DNA from 3 places in the Acidovorax sp. GW821-FHT10E03 genome. Region 2 is predicted to be linked to each of the others. Evidence: predicted binding sites of a transcription regulator. Region 2 holds the regulator's gene; each other region holds the start of a gene.
What was found. The regulator FNR, encoded in region 2, switches genes on or off when oxygen is low (the NO sensors DNR and NnrR bind a similar motif). The targets are predictions, from matches to a motif close to TTGATNNNNATCAA.

Region 1 (4,216 bases), on a different contig from region 2:
TTTCTAGAGTCAATCCCATCGCATCACGCACCTGTTCCACGCATTCCGGGTGGATGGCTGACGCGAAATCTTTTCGAGGATGCACGCCATGAATGAAGACACCGTCAAGGGCAACTGGAAGCAGTTCAAGGGAAAAATGATCGAGCAGTGGGGCAAGCTCACGAATGACGATTTCGACGTCATCGATGGCAAGCGCGAACAGTTCCTGGGCAAGCTGCAGGAACGCCAGGGCATCGCCCGCGACGTGGCCGAGAAGCAGCTCAGCGACTGGCAGGCCCGCCACCCCGATTTCCGCTTCAACGACTGAGGCCACGGCCCCTTCGTTTCCCGGCCCCTCCCTTCCTATTTCTATCCATTACCGATCGAGGAGAAACCCATGAAATTCACCCGCACCCTGATGGCTTCTGTCGCAGCCGGCCTGCTGGCCACTTCCGCCTTCGCGCTGACGGACGCCGAATACAAGGCTGGCAAGGAACGCATTTCCGCCGACTACAAGGCCAGCAAGCAAAAGTGCGATGGCCTGCAAGGCAACGCCAAGGACATCTGTGTGAAGGAGGCCAAGGGCGCCGAGGACGTGGCCAAGGCCGAGCTCGACGCGCAGCACAAGCCCAGCCCCAAGGCCACCCGCAAGGTCGCCGACGCGCGGGCGGATGCGGCCTACGGCGTCGCCAAGGAAAAGTGCGACGACCTCAAGGGCAATGACAAGGACGTGTGCGAGAAGGATGCGAAGGCAGCCCGCGTGAAGGCCAAGGAAGATGCCAAGGTGGCCGAGACCCAGGCCAAGCCCGCGGACAACGCCGCCGAGAAGAACGCGGCGGTGGCCGAGGCCCGCAAGGATGCCAACGCCGAAAAGAACGATGCCGCCTACAAGGCCGCCAAGGAGCGCTGCGACGCGATGTCCGGCGACCTGAAGTCCAAGTGCGTGGATGACATGAAGCGCATGTACGGCAAGAGCTGAGCGCGCAGGGCCCCGGCCCGCGCCCACCCAGGAGCCCCGCCCCGTGCGGGGCTTTTTTCATGGGGATGGCCGCGGCCCTGGGGCGGAACCCTGACCTGCATCAATATGCGGGCCGCCGCGAAAAACTAACCTCGCTCCCCTGTCTTTGACCTGGTGCACAAGGGGATTTGCATGGCTCAACTCGAATGGTCCGACGCCCTGGCCCTGGACCTGGCCCTGATGGACGACACCCACCGTGAGTTCGTCGACCTGCTGGCCGCCGTCGATGGCGCGGACGACGCGCGCCTGCTGGCTGCCTGGCAGGCGCTGGTGGAGCACACCGACCACCATTTCGGGCAGGAGGACGCCTGGATGGCCTCCACGCGCTTCGCATCGGGCAACTGCCACAGCATGCAGCACCGGGTGGTGCTGCAGGTGATGCGTGAAGGCACCGCGCGTGCGCAGCAGGGCGACCTCGCGGTGCTGCGCGTGATGGCCAGCGAACTGGCCCTGTGGTTTCCGCAGCATGCGCAGAGCATGGATGCCGCGCTGGCCCTGCACTTGCGCCGCGTGGGATTCGACCCCGTCTCGGGCGTGGTGCACGCCCCCGGGGCGCTGCCGGGCGAGCTGATCCACGGATGCGGCGGTGCGACCTGCTCGGAGGACGCGGGGGCTCCATCGCCCGCCGCCGCCTGCGCACCGCAGGAAGCGGTGGCCTGACCTTTCTCCCGCCTGCCGGTGCGCCAGGCCCGGCCAGCCGCAATGGCTGGGATGGGTAATGCGCTTTTGTTTTGATAGCTGCCATCGCTTGCCAATCAAGCGATGGCGGCTATTTTCATCAAAAACCCGGCGCCGGGCACTCAGTGCCGCGGGCTGCGCGGCAGCAGCAGGCCCGCCATGCGCCACGACAGGTCGCGCAGCGCCCTGCGCAAGGCGGGGGAGTCGGTGGGGCCGCAGGCCGCATCGGGGGCGCCGCACGGGTGGTAGGCCGCCTCCAGCACGTGCTGCTTGGCACTGAGCAGCGCCGCCCGGTCCTGCGCCCGCAGGGCCGCCGTCAGCTGGTCGCGGTGGCGCTGGACGCGCTCGGCTTCCGCCGGGGTCAGCGTGGGCACGGGTGCGCCGGTGCATGCCGCCGGGTCCGCCAGGTGCTGCGCCCAGGATGTCGGCGCGGTGTGCGTTCTCATGCGGCCTCCGCGCGGGGTGCGGTGGGGCGGGCGGCGGGCGGGGTGGGGCGGCTTGGCGCGCCGCCTTGCGACAGCCCGTACCAGTTCACCTTGCGCGTGAGCACCATCACGGCCGCCAGCACCAGGAAGAGCGCGATGGCACCGACGACCAGCGCCGTCTGCTCCAGCTGCAGCAGCAGGTACAGCAGGCCATACAGCAGCGCGATGCCGGCCCCCAGGGGAATGCCGCGCGCCAGGCTGCCCAGCATGTGGCTGGCATAGTAGGCCAGCAGCAGCACGCAGGCGGTCGCCGCCACGGCGTAGGAGGCGCCGAACGGCAGGTGCTCCGACAGGCTCACGAGCAGCAGGAAGAAGCTGCACAGCGCGCTGCCCACCAGCAGGTACTGCACGGGGTGCACGCGCAGCTTTTTCATCAGCTCGAACAGGCCCACGGCCACGAAGGTGAGGGCGATGAACAGCACGCCGTACTTGGTGGCGCGGTCGGAGAGGGAGTAGGGGTTCACCGGGTCGACGAAGGCCACGCTGAAGCTGTCCGCGCAGTCGCCCGGCGTGGCGCCGGAGGGCGCGTCGTCGCCGCGGGCGCCATCGTCCGCGCCCCCCAGGCAGATGCGCTTGCCGTGGGCGACATCGGCCTGCGCCGTGGTGGCCAGCGACGACAGCCGCCATTGCGCCGAGAAGCCGGTCTTCTTGACCTCCCGCTCCGACGGCAGGAAGCGCCCCGCGAACGAGGGGTGCGGCCAACTGCTGGTCATCACCACCTCGGTGCTGCCCCCCAGGGGCACGATGGCCAGGCGCTCGGTGCCCACCAGTTCCAGGTCCAGCGTGGCGGTCAGGCCATCGGCCTTGCCGCGCACCGATTCGGGCAGCACGGCGTGCAGGCCCCGGCTGTAGGTGGGGTGGAAGGTGCCGGGCTTGAGGGCCAGGGCCTGGTCCGCCAGCGTGAGCTGCGCCGTGCGGATGCCGCGCGCGTCGCCCACGGCCATCATCGCGATGGGCGCGCCGCAGTGCATGCGCGAGTTCTTCATGGTGCTTTGCGGCTCGAGGCTGGCCAGCGACCCCCACTGCGCCGTGACGTGGGCCTTGAGGTTGTAGGTGTTCACCTTGTGCAGGCCGCGCGCGCGCTCCTCCATCGCCGCGCCCGTGCTCAGCTTGAGCTGCTCGGGCATGGCCGTGAGCAGGAACTCGCGGCGCTGCTCCACCATGCGGCGCTCGTCGCCCTTGCCGGTTTCCACGTCCCAGGTCTCCACGCAGGCGCTGTGGATCATGGGGCCCATCAGCGTCTGCGGCCCGGCCAGGCTGTCGGCCACGCTCTGCGCGGTGAGGCTGCGGTAGCGCTGGCGGTCGCGCACCACGTTGTCGATCATGCCCAGGCCAAGGAGCAGCAGCAAGGTGACGGCCGCGAGCGCGGCCAGTTTGGTGAACAGGGGGTGCTTGAACAAGAGGTCCTCCACAAGTGAATGTTGTGGAGGCAGTGTTGTGGGCCGGTGTGAGGGCGCTATGAAGTTTGTGAGGCCAGTGTGAAGTCTGGTGCCGCGCCGCCATGACCTGCCAGGTCATCGACGGCCGCGCCCCTTGCGCCTACAACCACCGCTTCACAACAAAGGGGCTGGCATGCGCCATGTGGTCGCGGTGATTCTGGGGGTGGTGGCGGTGGTCCACGCCCTGCCCGTGGTGGGGGTGCTGGGGGCGGGCAGGCTGGCGCAGCTGTACGGCACCCCGGTGCCGGATGCGGGGCTGGAGCTGCTGCTGCGGCACCGGGCCGTCCTGTTCGGGCTGCTGGCCGCCTTCATGGGGTATGCCGCCATGCGCCCCGGACTCCATCGGCTGGCCCTGGTGGCGGGGCTGGTGAGCGTGGTGTCCTTTCTGCTCCTGGCGTGGCTGCAGCGGGGCAGCGGCCTGGGCGCCCCGCTGGCCGTGGTCGTGCGGGTGGACGCGGTGGCGCTGGCCCTGCTGGTGGCGGGGGTGGCCGTGCACCTGCGCCAGCGGAGCTAGGCCGCGGCAAAGTCCAGCGTGGCGCGCAGCCCCGGTGCGGTGTTGCGCACCACCAGCTGCCCCCCGTGCAGCGCCATGACGCGCCGCACGATGGCCAGGCCCA
Region 2 (4,216 bases):
CGGCTGCCGCGCCTGGACCATCAGCATCAGCCCCCACGCCATCACCGCGACGTGCATCAAGGTCCACGCCGGGCGCAGTGCCATGGACTGCTGAGTGATCCACGCCAGGCTGTCCATGGCCAGGGCGGCCAGCCCGCCCGCCAGCGCATATCCTGTCAGGCGGCCCGCATGAAAGGCCACGGCCCGCCGGGCCACGCCACCGCGCGGTGCCCACCGCACCGCCTGCACCTTCGGGGGAGCCCCCTCCGCCGGCGCCCCGGCGCCCGGGGCGGATGCGCAGCCCGCGCTCCCCTGCCCCACCACGGCGCCACAAGGTGCCGAGCACATGGCCAGGCAATGGGACCCGCCAACGAGCCCCATCAACAAGGCAGTCGAGGCAACCGTTGCAAGCATGGGATTCAGATGATGCGTGAAAAACGCGCGCGGTTGCGGTCTGCCTGCAGATATCGGTCGAAAACCATGGCGATGCCGCGCACGAAGAACCAGCCCATGGCCGTGACCTCGACACCGTCGGGCCTCACCTTGACCAGCCCCTGCTCGGCCATGGTGTCGAGCTGCGCCAGTTCGGCGGAGAAATAGTGCCGAAAATCGAGGAGCCAGGCCTGTTCCATGGGCTCGAACAGCAGTTCTCCCTGGCACATCAAGGACATGATGACGGCGCGGCGCACGAGGTCGTCCCGCGTCAGGGCCAGGCCACGCACCACGGGCAGACGCCCCTGGTTCAGCAGGTCGTAGTACTCATCCAGGGTCTTGGCGTTCTGGCTGTAGGTGGCGCCGACCCTGCCAATGGCCGACACGCCCAGGCCGATCAGGTCGCAGTCGGGCTGGGTGCTGTAGCCCTGGAAGTTGCGGTGCAGGCGGCCCTGCCGCTTGGCGACGGCCAGCGAGTCCTCCGGCAGCGCGAAGTGGTCCATCCCCACATACACATAGCCGGCGCCCATGAACGCGTCGAGCGAACGGGAGAGCATCGACACCTTGCCGGAGGCTGCGGGCAGTTCGGCGGAGAGGATGCGGCGCTGGGGCTTGAACCGCTCCGGCAGGTGGGCATAGGCATACAGCGCAATGCGATCAGGCCGCAACTGAACCACCTGCGCCAGCGTACGGTCGAACGACTCCGGCGTCTGGCGCGGCAACCCGTAGATCAGGTCCACATTGATCGATTCGAAGCCGAGCGAGCGCGCGGATTCCACCAGCGAAAACACCTGTTCGGCGGGCTGGATGCGGTGCACCGCCTTCTGGACCTCGGGGTCAAAATCCTGCACGCCAAAACTCAGCCGGTTGAATCCAAGCTCCGCGAGCACGGCAAGCCGGTCGGCATTGACGGTACGGGGGTCCACCTCGATAGAGTACTCCCCGCCCGGCGCCAGGGTGAAGCTGCGCTGGAGCATCGCCATGAGTTCCCGCAAGCCATCGTCCGACAGGAAGGTGGGGGTGCCGCCGCCCAGGTGCAGCTGGCTCACCACCTGGCCCGTGCCGCAGTGCGCCGTGTGCAGGTCGATCTCGCGGCTGAGATAGCGCAGATAGACTTCAGCCCGGTCGTGGTGCTTGGTGATGATCTTGTTGCAGGCGCAGTAGTAGCACAGCGACTCGCAAAAGGGGATGTGCACATACAGGGACAAGGGCAGCGCCTTGGTCAGGGTGCCCATGCGGCGCTGCTCGAGGGCGAGGGCGTAGTCCTCCTGGCCGAAGGCTTCCACAAACCGGTCGGCCGTCGGATAGGAGGTATAGCGGGGGCCTGGTACGTCAAAACGGCGCAGCAGGTCAGGCGAAACAGCGGTCATGGGGCGAATCCTTGCGTACACCTTGACTGTGCCGTAAGCTGCCCCCCATGTCCTTGACATGAATCAAGTGATGGAGTGGCCGGAACAGCGACAATTTGATGCATGTCAGTCGCCTGCCCGCCCTCCAAGAGACTCCCTCTTCGGCCATCGGGCGGTATGCTCGAAACCTAACTCCGCCCTGTGCCTATGAACCCGCTCACCATCAAAGTCGCCTGTTCCAATTGCAACCTGCGCGAGCTGTGCATGCCGGTGGGCCTGAGCGAAGAGCAACTGCACCGCATCGACGAGGTCGTTGCAGTTCGCCGCAAGGTGAAGCGCGGCGGCACGCTGTTTCGCAATGGTGAGTCGTTCACCTCGCTTTATGCCATCCGCACCGGCTTTTTCAAGACCTGCGTGGCCACCGAGGACGGACGCGACCAGGTCACGGGGTTCCAGATGGCGGGCGAGATCATCGGCCTGGACGGCATCGTGAATGACCACCACACCTGCGATGCGGTGGCCCTGGAAGACGCCGAGGTCTGCGTCATGCCGTTTGACCGCATCGAGGAACTGTCCCGCGAGGTCACCGCGCTGCAGCACCACGTGCACAAGATCATGAGCCGCGAGATCGTGCGCGAACACGGCGTGATGCTGCTGCTGGGCAGCATGCGTGCCGAGGAGCGCCTGGCAGCGTTCCTGCTCAATCTGGTGCAGCGCCTGCACGCCCGCGGATTCTCGCAGTCCGAGCTGGTGCTGCGCATGACGCGCGAGGAGATCGGCAGCTACCTGGGCCTCAAGCTCGAGACCGTGAGCCGCACCTTCTCCAAGTTTGTGGAAGAAGGCATTGTCGAAGTCAAGCAGCGCCATGTCCGCATCCTCGAGACCGACGCGCTCAAGCGCATCGTGAACAACCAGTCCGCCTGCCACTGAGCAAGGCGAGCCAGGTCCGCTCGTCCCGGCAACGCCTTGCCACCGGAGCTCGGCCGGTGCGCTGTTCAAGGGCAGGATGATGTCTTTCGGCAATCATCAGGGCGCTCGCCTTCGGGCACGGGGCAGCGGTTGAGTTCAAAGGGCGACATTGCCAGCAGCGTGGTCAACGCGCTGGAGGCCATGGTGATGGCCCAGAACGCAAAGAACGCGAGCGTGTAGACGCCCTGGCGCGACAGGGCCAGCGGCTGCCCGAACCAATGCAGGTCCTGCGGGTCCACCATCGCAAAAACCAGCATCTCCATCGCGCCCGCCATCAGAAAGGCGGGCCATGCAATCCACATCAGGCGTTGCGTCCACATCGGGGTTGTCTCCTGGTAAGGCCGCGCAGACCCGCTGCTCGGCCAGGGGTTTCAGCGTGGCTGGTCCTGAACCGGCGTTGCCGCGTGGTTGCGGCCCTTCATGGCCGGGGCCAGGCTCTTCTCCGGAGCCTCCAGCGTCTTGTTGATTTCGATGCCCTGGCGGTAGTAGTCCTCGGCAATCACGGGGTCTGGCCGCGAAATCGCCAGCCACAGCGTGACAAAGCCCGCCACGATGACGATGGCAGGGCCGGCGATGATCAGCCAGACGTGGCCGAATTTCCACCAGGGCGCAGCGGTGGCGGGGGCGGAGCCGATGGCTGGATTGGATGGCATGGGTGCTTGCTCCTCAAAAATCTTCTCGGTCATACAACGTCCCCGGGGCCGTGCACCGGGGTGCACGTCGCCTCATCGGGGCACCAGGAATACGGACTTCTCGGTCACATGGGCCGCAGCGCCCACCGCCTGCACATCGAACTGCACGGCATGGGAGCCCGGGGGCGCGGAGCCATACGGTATCTGCAGGCGCACGGCCACCCACCGGGACTCCGCGGGGCCAATGTCCACCTCGGCTTCAGAGGCCACCTCCAGCCCGTCCAGGCCGCGGGCGCCGATGCGGTAGCGCTGGGGGCCTTCGGTGGCGTTCATGATCTGCAGGCGGTAGATATTCTCCAGCTTGCCGCCCGCCACGATGCGCGACAGGGCCGCGCGGTCGCGCACCACATCCACCTTGAGCGGCGTGCGGGTGACCAGGCTGGCCATCATGCCCACGCACAGTGCCACCAGCACGGCGGTGTAGATCAGCACGCGAGGCCGCAGGACGCGCCGCAGGATCTGCGACTGGCTCCAGCGCTGTGCCACGCCGTTCTGCGTGGAAAAGCGGATCAGCCCCCGGGGGTAGTGCATCTTGTCCATCACCGTGTTGCACGCATCCACGCACAGTCCGCAGCCAATGCACTCGTACTGCAGGCCCTTGCGGATATCGATGCCCACGGGACACACCTGCACGCACAGGGTGCAGTCAATGCAGTCGCCCAGGCCCTTGGCCTTGTGGTCGATCGTCTTGTTGCGCGGGCCGCGCGGCTCGCCGCGTTCCACGTCATAGCTCACGATCAGGGTGTCCCGGTCGAACATCGCGCTCTGAAAGCGCGCGTAGGGGCACATGTACTT
Region 3 (4,216 bases), on a different contig from region 2:
GCCGGGCGCAGCGTGGTGGGCGTGGCGGCGACGGCGCCTTGCGCGTGGGCGGCAGGGCCCAGCAGCGCGGCGGCCAGCGCCACGGCGCCGGGAGTGAAGCGGAAGATGGAGGCAGGGTTCTTCATGGTCGGGATGATGGAGAGTGCGGAGTTGCGAAGGAAGGGGGGCCCGGCCAGACGCGGGCCGCGGCATCCGGTGCGCGCGGCGCCTGGCACGCAAGCGCCCTGCAATTGTTGGACCGATTGGCGGGGCGCGGTTCTGCTTTAATCTGCCGGGCCGACAGTTTTTCTTACATGCGCCAGCACATTCCCAGCACCCGCGCCCTGCTCGTTTTCGATGCCGTGGCGCGCCACCACGGCGTGAGCAAGGCCGCCGAAGAGCTGTGCCTCACGCACAGCGCCGTGAGCCAGCAGCTGCGCCTGCTCGAAGGCCAGCTGGGCCTGCAGCTCGTGCAGCGCGGCGCGCGCGGCTCCACGCTCACCGAGGCGGGCCGCCGCTACCACGCGCAGGTGGTGGGCGACCTGCTGCGCCTGCAGAACCACACGCTCGAAGCCATGGCCCAGCGGCCCGACGGCGCGCGGCTGCTGGTGGGCTGCGTGCCCGTGTTCGCCGAGCGCTGGCTGCTGCCGCGCCTGCCCGCCTTCCTGGCCACGCACAAGGGCTGCAGCCTGCACCTGCAGGTGTACCCCACGCACACCTACATGCAGGAGATCCCTTTCGACGTGGCCGTGCAGTACAACGACGCCGCCTGGCCCGGGGTGCAGCCCGTGCCGCTGATGAGCGAGGTGTGCGTGGCCGTGTGCGCTCCCGGCTCGCGCCACCGGCGTGCGATGGAGCGCGGCGACTTCCGCGCGGTGCCGCTGCTGCAGCTGAGCTCGCGGCTGGGCGCGTGGGATGCGTGGTTCACCCGCGCGGGCATCACGCGCGTGCCGGCGCACAGCCTGGGCGGCCACCGGTTCGACCTGTTTTCCATGCTGGTCGAGGCGGTGCGCGCGGACCTGGGCATCGGCCTGGTGCCGCACTACTTCGTGGAGCGCGAGCTGCTGTCCGGCGAACTGGCGCTGGCGCATCCCCACCATGACAGCGGCCTGCGTGGCTACAGTCTCTTCGTGGCGCAGGGGCGGCAGGAAGACCCCGCCGTGGCCGCGTTTGCCCGGTGGCTCGCCCACGCGGTCGCGGTGCCGGGCGGTGCCGGCACCGGAGCCACGCGGGCCTAGACGGCGCGCCGCCGCCGGGCCGCGAGCCAGGCGAGCGCCAGGCCCGTGACCACGATGGGCACCAGGGACCCGGCATTGAGCAGCGTCCAGCCCTGCGTGGTGACCAGCACGCCGGACGAGAACGAGCTGAGCGCCAGCGTGGCGAACACGCAGAAGTTGATGGCGGCCTGGGCGCGGTCCTTTTCCTCGGGGCGGTAGGCGGTCATGGACAGCGTGGTGGCCCCCGTGAACAGGAAGTTCCAGCCCACGCCGAGCATGAACAGCGCGATGCCGAAGTGGTGCAGCTCCACGCCCATGAGCGCCACGGCCACGCAGGCCAGGTTCAGCAGCACGCCGGCGCCCATGATGGACAGCACGCCAAAGCGCTTGATGAGGTGGCCGGTGACGAAGCCGGGCGCGAACATGCCGATCACGTGCCACTCCAGCACCAGCGCGGCCGCATCGAAGTTGAAGCCGCACACCTGCATCGCCAGCGGCGTGGCGGCCATCAGCAGGTTCATCACGCCATAGCCCAGCGCGGCGCCCAGGATGGCCACCACGAACGCGGGCTGGCGCATCAGCTCGGACAGGGGGCGGCCCGCGACGGGCTGCCCCGCGGCGTCGCGCCGCGCGGGCTGCGCCTCGAAGCGGATCGCCGCCATGCACAGCATGGACAGCAGGGCCACGCCCATGAGCACCACGTAGGCGCCCGCGAAAGGCACCGGAAACAGCGTGCGCGTGGCGCTGGCCAGGTTCGGCCCGGCCACGGCGCCCAGCAGGCCGCCCGCCAGCACCAGCGACACGGCCTTTTCGCGGTAGGCCGCGGGGGCCAGCTCGGCGGCGGCAAAGCGGTAGAGCTGGCCATTGGCGCTGTAGTAGCCCGCCACCACGGTGGCGGCGCACAGCAGCCAGAAACTGGCGCTGAAGGCCGCCCACGCGCACAGGCCGCACGACGCGACCGCCACGGCCAGCCCGATCTGGAACGACACCTTGCGGCCCCACCGGGCCTGGCTGCGGGCCACGAGCGCGGTGGACAGGGCCCCGCCCACCACATAGCCCATCACGGGCAGCGTGGCCATCCAGCCAAAGGGGGCGAGCTGCAGGCCCACCAGGCCGTTGATGGCGATGAAGACCACGTTGTTGGTCAGGAAAAGGCCCTGGCACAGGGCCAGCAGCCACAGGTTCTTGTTCACGGCGAAGGGTGTTGTTGGAATGGGGAAGGAAAGGGTCGAGGCGGGCATGGGCGGCCGGGCCGCGTCAAAGTCCGACTGCATTGCTCTGGCATTGTGCACTCCGGTTGATGAAGATCAGCCGGCGCGCGCAGCGGCCTCGGTATGGTGCCACCCAGTGCTTGGGCTCCCACCGGGGGCCTGCGTTTGAACCAGAGCCATGGAACCCCACAACCCTGCAGAGGCCGCGCCCGCCCTCGAACTCGTCTGCCCCGCCGGCAGCCTGCCCGCGCTCAAGGCGGCGGTGGACCATGGTGCCAGCTGCGTCTACCTGGGCCTGCGCGACGCGACCAACGCGCGCAACTTCGCGGGCCTGAACTTTGACGAGGCGGCCATCGCCAGCGGCATCGCCCATGCGCATGCGCGTGGCTGCAAGGTCTTCATGGCGCTCAACACCTACCCGCAGGCCGCCAACCCGGGGCCGTGGCGCAGCGCCCTGGACAAGGCGGTGGACCTGGGCGTGGACGCGGTCATCCTGGCCGACCCGGGCCTCATGCAATACGCGGTGCAGCGCCACCCCCGGCTGCGGCTGCACCTGTCGGTGCAGGGCTCGGCCACCAACTACGAGGCCATCAACTTCTACCGCGAGCAGTTCGGCATCGTGCGCGCCGTGCTGCCGCGCGTGCTGTCGATGGAGCAGGTGCGCCAGGTCATCGACCGCACGCCCGTGGAGATCGAGGTGTTCGGCTTTGGCAGCCTGTGCGTGATGGTCGAGGGGCGCTGCGCGCTGTCGTCGTATGCGACGGGCGAATCGCCCAACACGCACGGCGTGTGCTCGCCCCCGAAGGCCGTGCGCTGGGTGGAAACGCCGCAGGGCCGCGAGTCGCGCCTGAACGGCGTGCTGATCGACCGCTATGCGCCCGGCGAGAGCGCCGGCTACCCCACGCTGTGCAAGGGCCGCTTCGACGTGGGCGGCGACGAGAACTACTACGCCATCGAGGAGCCCACCAGCCTCAACACCCTGGAGCTGTTGCCCCAGCTCGTGAAGATGGGCGTGCGCGCCATCAAGATCGAAGGGCGCCAGCGCAGCCCGGCCTACGTGGCCCAGGTCACGCAGGTCTGGCGCGAGGCCATCGACCAGTGCCTGGCCCACCCCCACCGCTACGCGCCCAAGACGCGCTGGATGGCCAGCCTGGACCAGGTGGCCGAAGGGCAGCAGCACACGCTGGGCGCCTACCACCGCCCCTGGAAATGAAGAACAACCCCCTGATGCGCTTCGCGCCTTCCCCCTTCTCTCGCCTCGCTTGCGCGATGCGGGAAGGGGGACACCGCCAGCGCGGCGAGGCGGCCCTTGCGCGGCGGTCGCTGGCTTGGGCCGCGCCAGATTCGAACTCCATGCGCCGCTCCCAGCATCTGGATCCCACGATCAAACCCCTGAAGCCCGCCCCATGAAACTCTCTCTCGGCCCCCTGCTGTACTACTGGCCGCGCGACACCGTGTTCGCGTTTTACGAAGCCATGGCCGCCACGCCCGTCGACGTGGTGTACCTGGGCGAGACAGTGTGCTCGCGCCGCCATGAGCTGCGCCTGGCCGACTGGCTGGCGCTGGCGCGCATGCTGCGGGACGCGGGCAAGGAGGCCGTGCTGTCCACCCAGGTGCTCATCGAATCCAGTGCGGACGTGGGCCTGCTGCACAAGATCACGGCCAACGGCGAATTCACCGTGGAGGCCAACGACATGGGCGCCGTGCACTGCCTCTCGCGGCCACCCACCGGGCCGCGGGCCTTCGTGGCCGGGCCGCACCTGAACCTGTACAACGCGCACTCGCTGCAGTGGATGGCGCAGTTCGGCG

Region 1: a site for FNR is predicted at 1,049-1,062, ahead of AC07OD_RS24645 (hemerythrin domain-containing protein). Genes of this name have one in related genera too.
Region 3: a site for FNR is predicted at 2,494-2,507, ahead of ubiU (ubiquinone anaerobic biosynthesis protein UbiU). Genes of this name have one in related genera too.

What each region holds. Positions count from the first base shown of each region.
Region 1 covers NZ_JBWKMU010000015.1:183,541-187,756, forward strand. Annotated here, with positions in the region: gene AC07OD_RS24635 (CsbD family protein) at 89-307, shown strand; gene AC07OD_RS24640 (hypothetical protein) at 377-958, shown strand; gene AC07OD_RS24645 (hemerythrin domain-containing protein) at 1,130-1,657, shown strand; gene AC07OD_RS24650 (hypothetical protein) at 1,798-2,121, opposite strand; gene creD (cell envelope integrity protein CreD) at 2,118-3,560, opposite strand; gene AC07OD_RS24660 (phosphopantetheine adenylyltransferase) at 3,733-4,113, shown strand; gene creC (two-component system sensor histidine kinase CreC) at 4,110-4,216, opposite strand, start outside.
Region 2 covers NZ_JBWKMU010000001.1:389,983-394,198, reverse strand. Annotated here, with positions in the region: gene AC07OD_RS01850 (sulfite exporter TauE/SafE family protein) at 1-393, opposite strand, end outside; gene hemN (oxygen-independent coproporphyrinogen III oxidase) at 399-1,781, opposite strand; gene fnr (fumarate/nitrate reduction transcriptional regulator Fnr) at 1,968-2,690, shown strand; gene AC07OD_RS01835 (hypothetical protein) at 2,756-3,049, opposite strand; gene AC07OD_RS01830 (FixH family protein) at 3,101-3,382, opposite strand; gene ccoG (cytochrome c oxidase accessory protein CcoG) at 3,455-4,216, opposite strand, start outside.
Region 3 covers NZ_JBWKMU010000006.1:350,228-354,443, reverse strand. Annotated here, with positions in the region: gene AC07OD_RS13205 (M20/M25/M40 family metallo-hydrolase) at 1-125, opposite strand, end outside; gene AC07OD_RS13200 (LysR family transcriptional regulator) at 294-1,217, shown strand; gene AC07OD_RS13195 (MFS transporter) at 1,214-2,389, opposite strand; gene ubiU (ubiquinone anaerobic biosynthesis protein UbiU) at 2,586-3,620, shown strand; gene AC07OD_RS13185 (U32 family peptidase) at 3,814-4,216, shown strand, end outside.